Regions from separate parts of the Peribacillus sp. FSL E2-0159 genome, predicted to be linked through region 2. Evidence: riboswitches for the same ligand, from Rfam matches in the RefSeq annotation. Region 2 holds a riboswitch; each other region holds the start of a gene.

Region 1 (2,201 bases), 1.9 Mb from region 2:
GGCGATACGATCCTTGTTCCAGATCCCGGCTATCCGGATTATCTTTCCGGTGTTGTTTTAGCCCAGGCAAAGACAGAACTGATGCCCTTGACAGAAGAAAATGATTTTCTTCCGAAATACAACGACATACATAAAGAAGTTCTTGATAAAGCCAAAATGATGTTCTTGAACTATCCCAATAATCCCACAGGTGCTTCTGCAACTGAAAGTTTCTTTGATGAAACCGTCTCCTTTGCAAAAGAGCATTCAATTTGCGTGGTCCACGATTTCGCCTATGGCGCGTTAGGATTCGACGGAAAAAAACCGATAAGCTTTCTCCAGGCAGAGGGAGCGAAGGATGTAGGAATAGAAATATACACACTATCGAAAACATACAATATGGCAGGATGGAGAGTCGGCTTCGCAGTGGGAAATAAGAGTGTAATAGAAGCTCTTGAACTATTACAAGACCATCTTTATGTGAGTCTCTTCCCGGCGATACAAGAAGCTGCGGCAAGCGCTTTGCTTGACTCGCAGAGCTGTGTAGAGCAGTTAGTGCAGATGTACGAGGGGCGAAGGAATGTTTTTATTGAGGGATTGAGGGCAATCGGCTGGGATGTCAAAGCTCCTGCGGCATCGTTTTTTGCCTGGCTCAAAGTACCTAAAGGTTTTACGTCTGAGAGTTTTGCAGACTATTTATTAACGCATGCCCACGTAGCCGTTGCCGCAGGGAATGGATTCGGAGAATTTGGCGAAGGTTACGTCAGGGTAGGGCTACTGACTACGGAAGAACGGCTGAAAGAAGCCGTGGAACGGATACGTAAATTAAATTTATTTTAACGATGCAATGGGATATCCGATTTATTCACCTTTAAATCGTTAAAACTTATTGACAAAGTAGGGATTACCTGTCAGAATACAAAATAAATTCTTAATCTTTCGATACTTGAATGCAATTTATATATCAGCGTTTTCTTATTTTGAGCAGGTGGAGGGACTAGCCCTATGAAGCCCAGCAACCGACCGTAATTCCATTGTAAAATGGGGCGGAATTCTTCGCCGGATTTTCTTGAAATCCACAAGGCACGGTGCTAATTCTTGCAGCCAATGGCTGGGAGATAAGAAGATGGCTTTTTAAAGCCTCTTCTTTATGAAGAGGCTTTTGCCATTTTGAGACCATTTTCAGGTCAATGACATCGAGAGTTTACTAACGTGATATAGGAGTGATCAGATGAGCGAGATAGTCGCTACTTATTTAATTCATGATTTCAATGGAAATCATGAGAAAAAAGCAGAGAGCATTGCCTTAGGTTTGACTGTCGGGACATGGACGGACCTTCCCAATTTGGTCCAGAAACAACTGGAAAAACATAAGGGACGCGTCGTATCGGTGACACCACTTTCTGAAGAAGAGAGGGCAAACAGCTACTTTAATCGTAAAGTATACCGTTCGCTTATTAAAATTGCCTATCCGGCAGGGAATTTCTCCAATGATTTCCCTGCAATCCTCACGACGGTCTTCGGCAAACTTTCATTGGATGGAGAAATAAAACTTATCGATTTGGATTTTGTCGGTGACATTCAAAAAGCCTTTCCCGGGCCGCAATTTGGCATTGGAGGCATAAGGGAAAAGGTTGGCGTATTTAACCGGCCCCTGGTGATGAGCATCTTTAAAGGTGTATTAGGAAGGGACCTAACATTCCATAATGAGCAACTGAGGCAACAAGCATTAGGAGGTGTCGACCTAGTTAAAGATGATGAGATCCTCTTCGACCAGGAACTGACTCCATTTTTCGATAGAATAAAAACGGGAAAAAGAATATTGAATGAAGTCTATGAAACCACTGGCCACCGAACTTTATATGCTGTCAATCTATCAGGGAAAACATTTGAATTATTGGATAAGGCAGAGCAAGCGGCTGAAGCAGGGGCAGATGCTTTATTGTTCAACGTTCATACATATGGTTTGGATGTATTGCAGGCCTTGAGTGAACATGATCGTATCAAGCTGCCGATCATGGCGCACCCCGCATATAGCGGGGCATTGGCATCCTCATCATTTTATGGGATCGGCTATCCATTATTACTTGGTAAATTAGTAAGGTTATCAGGTGCGGATTTATCCTTGTTCCCATCCCCATATGGAAATGTCGCATTGGAAAAAAAGGAGACATTGGCAATTGCTGAAGCTCTGACAAAAGATGAACTTTCCTGGAAAAAAG
Region 2 (2,201 bases):
TGAATTGAAAGCGAACGAACCATTTGGAAGTGTTGAGTCCGTTAAGACCGTTTCTGAGCTTTATGCTCCTATCAGTGGCAAGGTTGTAGAAGTAAACGAGGATTTAAGTGACAACCCTGAATATGTAAATGAGTCTCCTTATGAAAAGGCATGGATGGTCGTGCTTGAACCATCTAATAGCAGTGATATTGAAAACCTGATGAGTGCTGAAGAATATGAGAGTTTAATCAACGGTTAAAAAAGAAGGAGAGGGGGGACTGAAAAGGCCTGCTCTCTTTTTCATTTTGTACAGTGGCAGTTGCGCACATAATTCGTGAGATGGAGTGATGACATGGAGTGGGGCGAATTCGATAAAGTGATCATTGTAGAAGGCAGTTCCGATAGAAGAAAAGTTGCCTCCGTTTTAAATGAAGATGTGGAAATAAGATGTACGAATGGGACCATATCATTAACTAAGCTGGATGAATTAGTGGATGAATTGATGGACCGTGATGTTTATCTCCTTTTTGACGCAGATGAATCAGGAGAAAAGCTGCGGAAGCAATTCCGAAGGGAAATGCCGGAAGCGAACCACCTGTATATTAATAAAATGTACAAAGAAGTGGAAAGCTCACCCGAACATCATATCGCAACTGTGCTTCTATCTGCCAATATGAATGTGAAAATGAAATTTTTAAGTCAAAGGGTGAACGACTAATTGATGCAGGAATGGAAAGAAGAAGAGTGTAAGCTTGCTGTTGAAAATGGGGAAACCTTTTGCTTATATTTATATACGCCTTTATGCGGCACCTGTCAGGTTGCCTCCAAGATGCTGACGATATCCTTGGAGCTATTCCCGGAAATGAAGTCAGGCAAAATGAATATGAACTATGTCCAAGGAATTGCCGAATCATTTGAAATCGAAAGTGTTCCTTGTTTATTGCTTTTCAAAGAGGGACAGCTGCACAAAAAAATATATGCCTTTCAATCCGTTCCCTATTTGTACGGATTGCTTAAGGAAATCAGCTAAGAAACCAATCAGAACCATGGTTGGTTTCTTTGTTGCGGACATTTGAATGCGAGATTGAAATTAAACAAAGAATATTCTAACAATTCATTGACTGATTTATTCTAAAATGCTATATTTTGAATAAAGTAACGGCAGAATTTAATAGTTCTTATCAAGAGTGGCGGAGGGACTGGCCCGACGAAGCCCGGCAACCGGTATATATTTATATACGGTGCTAATTCCAGCAGAGTGTTGGCTCTGGTAGATGAGGTGTGTTCTTGAAACCTCTTCTTATTGAAGTGGTTTTTTTGTTTATAAAAGGCCAGATTTCATATAATTCCAACTAAATCCATAGAAAAAGGTGAAATCATATGTCAGAGAAAAAGTTGCGTTTCGAAACATTGAGTGTTCATGGCGGTCTGCAAGCTGATGAAACAGGTGCCCGTGCAGTTCCTATTTACCAAAGCAATGCATACTTGTTCAAAGACACCGACCATGCAGCGAATTTATTTGGCCTAAAGGAGAATGGCTATATATATACACGACTCCATAATCCCACGGTCAGCGTTTTTGAGGAAAGAATGGCCTTATTGGAAGGCGGTATCGGCGGATTGGCAACATCAAGCGGAATGGCTGCCATCTCACTTTCAATCCTGAATATTGCCGCTGCAGGGGATGAGATTGTTTCAGCCTCTACATTATATGGCGGTACGTATAACCTTTTTGAAAACACACTTCCTAAATATGGAATCAAAGTGAAGTTCGTTTCTCCCGATGACCCTGAAAATTTCAAAAGGGCGATTACGCCAAGAACTAAAGCCATTTTTGCTGAAACGATCGGAAATCCAAGTTTGAGGGTGCTCGATATTGAAGCGGTAGCGGAAATCGCCCATGATGCAGGCATACCTTTAATCATTGATAATACCTTCGCGACACCATATCTATGCAGACCAATTGATTTTGGAGCGGATATTGTCATCCATTCCGCTACAAAATGGCTTCTGGGAAATGGAACGACGCTGGGCGGTGTCATCGTGGATGGAGGGAAGTTCGATTGGAACTCGCCAAACTACCCTGGCTTTACGGAGCCTGATCCAAGTTACGACGGTCTGGTATACGCCGAGGCAGTTGGACCTGCTGCATTCATAACGAAAGCCCGAGTCCAGTTACTTCGTGATTTAGGCCCTGCGCTAAGCGCCCAAAGTGCATTCCA
Region 3 (2,201 bases), 2.9 Mb from region 2:
ATGTTTTATTACAGCAACCATGCCTGCAATTAAAATGGCAAGGAAGGATATTTCATACATTCCCGCCATTCCTTCACCAACTTTTTGAATGACACCCAACGGTTGATAACTTCCATCTGCCAAGCCGATTATTCCGGCAAATACGATACCGATAGAAAGGACCAGGAACACATTGACTCCTGCCAATGCAGTGATCAATACGCAAAGGTATGGAAGAATCTTCACCCAATTATAAGAATTTTGGGTGATGTCGGCTTGTTCACCCATCGTTAAAATTCCAAGAATGGCGCATGTGATGATGGCCGCAGGTAAAACGATGAAAAAATTCACCTTAAACTTATCCTTCATTTTCGTTCCCTGTGTTCGAACTGCAGCGATTGTCGTATCTGAAATGAAGGATAGGTTATCTCCAAACATCGCACCACCAATAACGGCAGCCATTGAAAAGGCAAGCGAAATATCGGTTTGCTCGCTAATTCCCACCCCGATAGGTGCTAGGGCTACAATCGTTCCCATGCTAGTCCCCATAGATAGAGAAATAAAACACGCGATAATGAATATCCCTACCATTAAAAGATTTTGCGGAAAAACGGCTAAGGCAAGATTCACCGTTGATTCAACTGCCCCCATGCCATTTGCAACTTCGGCAAAAGCGCCGGCTAAAAGGAAAATGATAACCATTAACATAATATTGGCGTCACCGGCACCTTTACAGAAAATATCAACCTTTTGATTGAAGCTTTCTTTCCGATTCATTGCCAATGCAGCTGCTGATGCAATAGAAATTGCTACAATCACTGGAAATGAATAAAAATCTTTAGTGACGATTCCGGACCCTATAAATAAAATTAAAAATACGACAAATGGAATCAATGCCCATGGATTCCCTTTATTGTTTGCACTCATGATGTACACCTCTTTTTATTTTTCCCATGACATGTGTCATAGCTTTTATTCTTTTAACAGTTTTCGCAAATAACACCAAACTTGATTACCCATTCATGGAGCTATAGCTAAAAAAAACTGTCAGCATAAAAAAGACCCCTTCTATTAAACAACAAGAAGAGGTCTTTTAATTTATAAAAAACACCCTCCTTATCTTTCAGGCGAAAATCAGCCTGCTGGATTTGGCACAGCACTCCTATTAAGTCCGCTGCCGAGACATCTTCGGGCCAGTCCCTCCGTCTCTCTTGATAAGAAGATCAAAATTATATAATTTATCAAATATTACGATGCCTGTCAGAAAAGTACCAGGCTGGAAACTTGCTGAAACCATCTTAGTTTGTGAAAGTGACATCGAAAGTCGTATTGAAAAGCAAATATAAGAGTACAGCATTTTGTCTATTTTCGCAAGGTTTAGTTTTAAAGTATTTCACATGCTCCTTAATGATTATAAAGAGATCTTGACATGTGCAGTTATTCATTTTATTTCAATAAATGAAACTCTTGTTACATTTGGATAAAACACCAAAAAGCCATTTCGGGACGGAACTAATATAAAAAAGAGGTCTAATGACCTCTTAGCAAATTTGTTGTATTAGATTAGGTGAGTTATTTTTAGTCGAGTTCACATCAGTCGATACTTCAAATGCTTCCATCTGTTCCGAATCGAATGACTTTAAATACTGTTGCAGATATGCAGGATCATTAATGGATGGATTCAACCAATCTTTTTCATCTTCTGGTTTAAGGATGACAGGCATACGATCATGAATGCTGGTCATTAGCTTATTAGGAACGGTTGTTATAACGGAGCACGAATAGATGCTGATGCCTTCAGGAGATTTCCAGGATTCCCAGAGACCGGCCATTCCAAATGGAGCATGGTTCTTCAGTTTTATTCGCATCGGTATTTTTCTCTCTGATGTCTTCTTCCATTCATAAAAAGAGTCAGCGATTATCAAGCATCTCTTCTTCTTATACGAATTCTTGAAGCTTGCTTTCTCTGAAATGGTTTCCGCTCTGGCATTGATCATTTTATAGCCCACTTTTTCGTCTTTTGCCCAGAAAGGAATGAGTCCCCACCGAAGATATCCAAGTCGATTCCTCGCCCCGTCATTAATGACAGAGAGCACGGATTGGGAGGGAGCAATATTGTAGCTGAATTGGTATTCCTCATCAAATGATCCTTGAATATCAAACCGTTCTTTTATTTCTTCAATGTCAGTGAAAAGGGTGTAACGTCCACACATAATATCGCC
Region 4 (2,201 bases), 1.7 Mb from region 2:
ATATGCTCTGAATCCCATTCATGCCCAGATATCTCGATAAGTGGATAGCGGTTCGGTAAAACGACCTGCTGGATTTCATGAACGGTCAGTCCTTGAGAATGTAAGCGTAAAATTTCACCTTGGAGGTTTTCCAAATAATCGAGTTTTTTTCGAAACATTTCCTTCCCATCAGGCACATGCCCAGCATGGCAGCAAAACACTTCCCTGAAGTCATATTGAAGTAATTTTTTTATGGAATCGATGATGACCGGGACAGACTCTTCCCGTAAGACAAGCTTTGTTTTTGGCGTTACGAAAAGGTCTCCTGAAAAGAGCAACCCATTACTGTGATTCAAATACACCATATGGTCCTTCGCATGACCAGGGGTAAAAATCGGCTCCCACGTTTGGGTACGGGAATGAATGGCCTTCCCTAGCGGCTCAGCTTTAAAGGCGTCTCTCTTTCCCCAGAAATTTTTGCGATATTCAGGATATACAGCATCCTTTGCACAAACCTCAACCGACATCGGGTGAATGAAAAGCGGGACCTTTTTATGTTCCTGTATCCATGCAGCGCCCCCCGTATGGTCTTCATGATAGTGGGTCAGGGCCACTGAGTCGAAGTCTGCGGACTCATAGAATGGAATAAGTTCATCCAATAAAATCTCTGCTCCAGTATCTATCAATAGGCCATCCGTTAAAAAGACATAAACACTCATCCCCGACTTGTTCACGCCAGGAGTCCCGTGCACACAAACCACATCATTTATCGTCTTAAGCTCTATCATTCATTTACCTCCCCCATCATTGTATAAAAATAGTTTTATTTTCCTTTTCATCTTCCTTTTTTTAACTTTACCATAATAAATGTAGTACCACTTTACCTTTTTGACAAGGAAATATTGGAATAATTAACCTAGATGAAAATGTTGGATTATTGCATAAGAGCCCTTTTTCCACGAATCTTTTTAACGGACCGTACCAAATTTAACGATAAAAAAATCATCCCAAAATCACAGAAACGATTGACATTGTCGAATTTTACAAATAATATAGATTATATTATAAAACTTGAAATATTCTAAAATAATAATTTACTTATCAAGAGTGACGGAGGGATCAGGCCCTGTGATGTCCGGCAACCGCCCTTAGGGAACGGTGCCACTTCCTGCAGAATGATTGCATTCTGAAAGATAAGACGAGATATAATTTCGCTGCCTCTTTCTGAATGATAGAGACAGCTTTTTTAATGTTTAAGGGGGAAGGCTCATGATTGAAATCCGTTCAGTCCGAAAGGAATACGTCTCGAAGAAAAACCGAGTTATCGGAGTGGATAACGTTTCTTTGACCATTAAAACAGGCGAAGTGTATGGAATTGTCGGCTACAGTGGAGCTGGAAAAAGCTCATTACTCCGCTGCTTGAATTTACTTGAACGTCCGACAGGTGGAAATATCATCATCGACGGCATTGATTTAACATCTTTATCAAGTAAAGAGCTTCGTAAACAACGACAAAAAATCGGAATGATATTCCAGCACTTTTCCTTGGTCAGTTCAAAAACCGTTTATGAAAATGTCGCTTTCGCCTTAAAGGCCGCGCATCGATCGAAGGACGCCATCAAGTTACGTGTATTGGAATTGTTGGAAATCGTAGGGCTCAGCGATAAGAAAGATGTCTATCCGGCACAGCTTAGCGGTGGACAGAAGCAGCGGGTCGGCATAGCTCGCGCATTAGCAAATGACCCCACTGTACTATTATGTGATGAAGCGACTTCAGCCCTTGATCCAACAACTACAAAAGCGATTTTACAGTTATTGAAAAAGATAAGTAGTGAGCTTGGTATCACCATCGTGTTGATTACACATGAAATGGAAGTGGTCAAAGAACTATGCCACCGAGTCGCCGTCATGCAGGATGGCCGGGTAATTGAAGAAGGTCCCGTTTATGAAATATTTTCACAGCCTAAGCAGGAATTAACGAAGCAATTCATTAGCAGTGTACTGGATTTCGAACTCCCTTCGCACTTGATTGAAGAAAGTAAAGGTACGATTATTAAAATTCAATTCGAAGGGCATACCGCCGGTGAGTCGATTCTTTCGGATACTCTCCAATCCCATTCAGTAAAAGGTAATATTTTACACGGTAAAATTGAGTATATCCAGGATGTCCCTTTAGGCATTTTGATCATCGAGTTAATTGGCGATGCCGCCCAAATTCATTC

Evidence for each region. Region 2 has a riboswitch for S-adenosylmethionine ahead of NYE63_RS26445 (O-acetylhomoserine aminocarboxypropyltransferase/cysteine synthase family protein). Riboswitches for the same ligand answer to the same signal wherever they lie in the genome.
Region 1: another riboswitch for S-adenosylmethionine. It lies ahead of mtnW (2,3-diketo-5-methylthiopentyl-1-phosphate enolase); the one in region 2 lies ahead of NYE63_RS26445 (O-acetylhomoserine aminocarboxypropyltransferase/cysteine synthase family protein).
Region 3: another riboswitch for S-adenosylmethionine. It lies ahead of NYE63_RS12460 (Na+/H+ antiporter NhaC family protein); the one in region 2 lies ahead of NYE63_RS26445 (O-acetylhomoserine aminocarboxypropyltransferase/cysteine synthase family protein).
Region 4: another riboswitch for S-adenosylmethionine. It lies ahead of NYE63_RS06160 (methionine ABC transporter ATP-binding protein); the one in region 2 lies ahead of NYE63_RS26445 (O-acetylhomoserine aminocarboxypropyltransferase/cysteine synthase family protein).

Annotation. Positions count from the first base shown of each region.
Region 1 covers NZ_CP152053.1:3,497,296-3,499,496, reverse strand. Annotated here, with positions in the region: gene NYE63_RS17010 (pyridoxal phosphate-dependent aminotransferase) at 1-819, shown strand, start outside; SAM riboswitch class I at 952-1,104, shown strand; gene mtnW (2,3-diketo-5-methylthiopentyl-1-phosphate enolase) at 1,211-2,201, shown strand, end outside.
Region 2 covers NZ_CP152053.1:5,390,938-5,393,138, reverse strand. Annotated here, with positions in the region: gene gcvH (glycine cleavage system protein GcvH) at 1-238, shown strand, start outside; gene NYE63_RS26455 (toprim domain-containing protein) at 332-697, shown strand; gene NYE63_RS26450 (thioredoxin family protein) at 701-1,009, shown strand; SAM riboswitch class I at 1,155-1,260, shown strand; gene NYE63_RS26445 (O-acetylhomoserine aminocarboxypropyltransferase/cysteine synthase family protein) at 1,360-2,201, shown strand, end outside.
Region 3 covers NZ_CP152053.1:2,537,347-2,539,547, reverse strand. Annotated here, with positions in the region: gene NYE63_RS12460 (Na+/H+ antiporter NhaC family protein) at 1-906, opposite strand, end outside; SAM riboswitch class I at 1,093-1,200, opposite strand; gene NYE63_RS12455 (SOS response-associated peptidase) at 1,521-2,192, opposite strand.
Region 4 covers NZ_CP152053.1:1,241,854-1,244,054, reverse strand. Annotated here, with positions in the region: gene NYE63_RS06165 (MBL fold metallo-hydrolase) at 1-767, opposite strand, end outside; SAM riboswitch class I at 1,075-1,179, shown strand; gene NYE63_RS06160 (methionine ABC transporter ATP-binding protein) at 1,249-2,201, shown strand, end outside.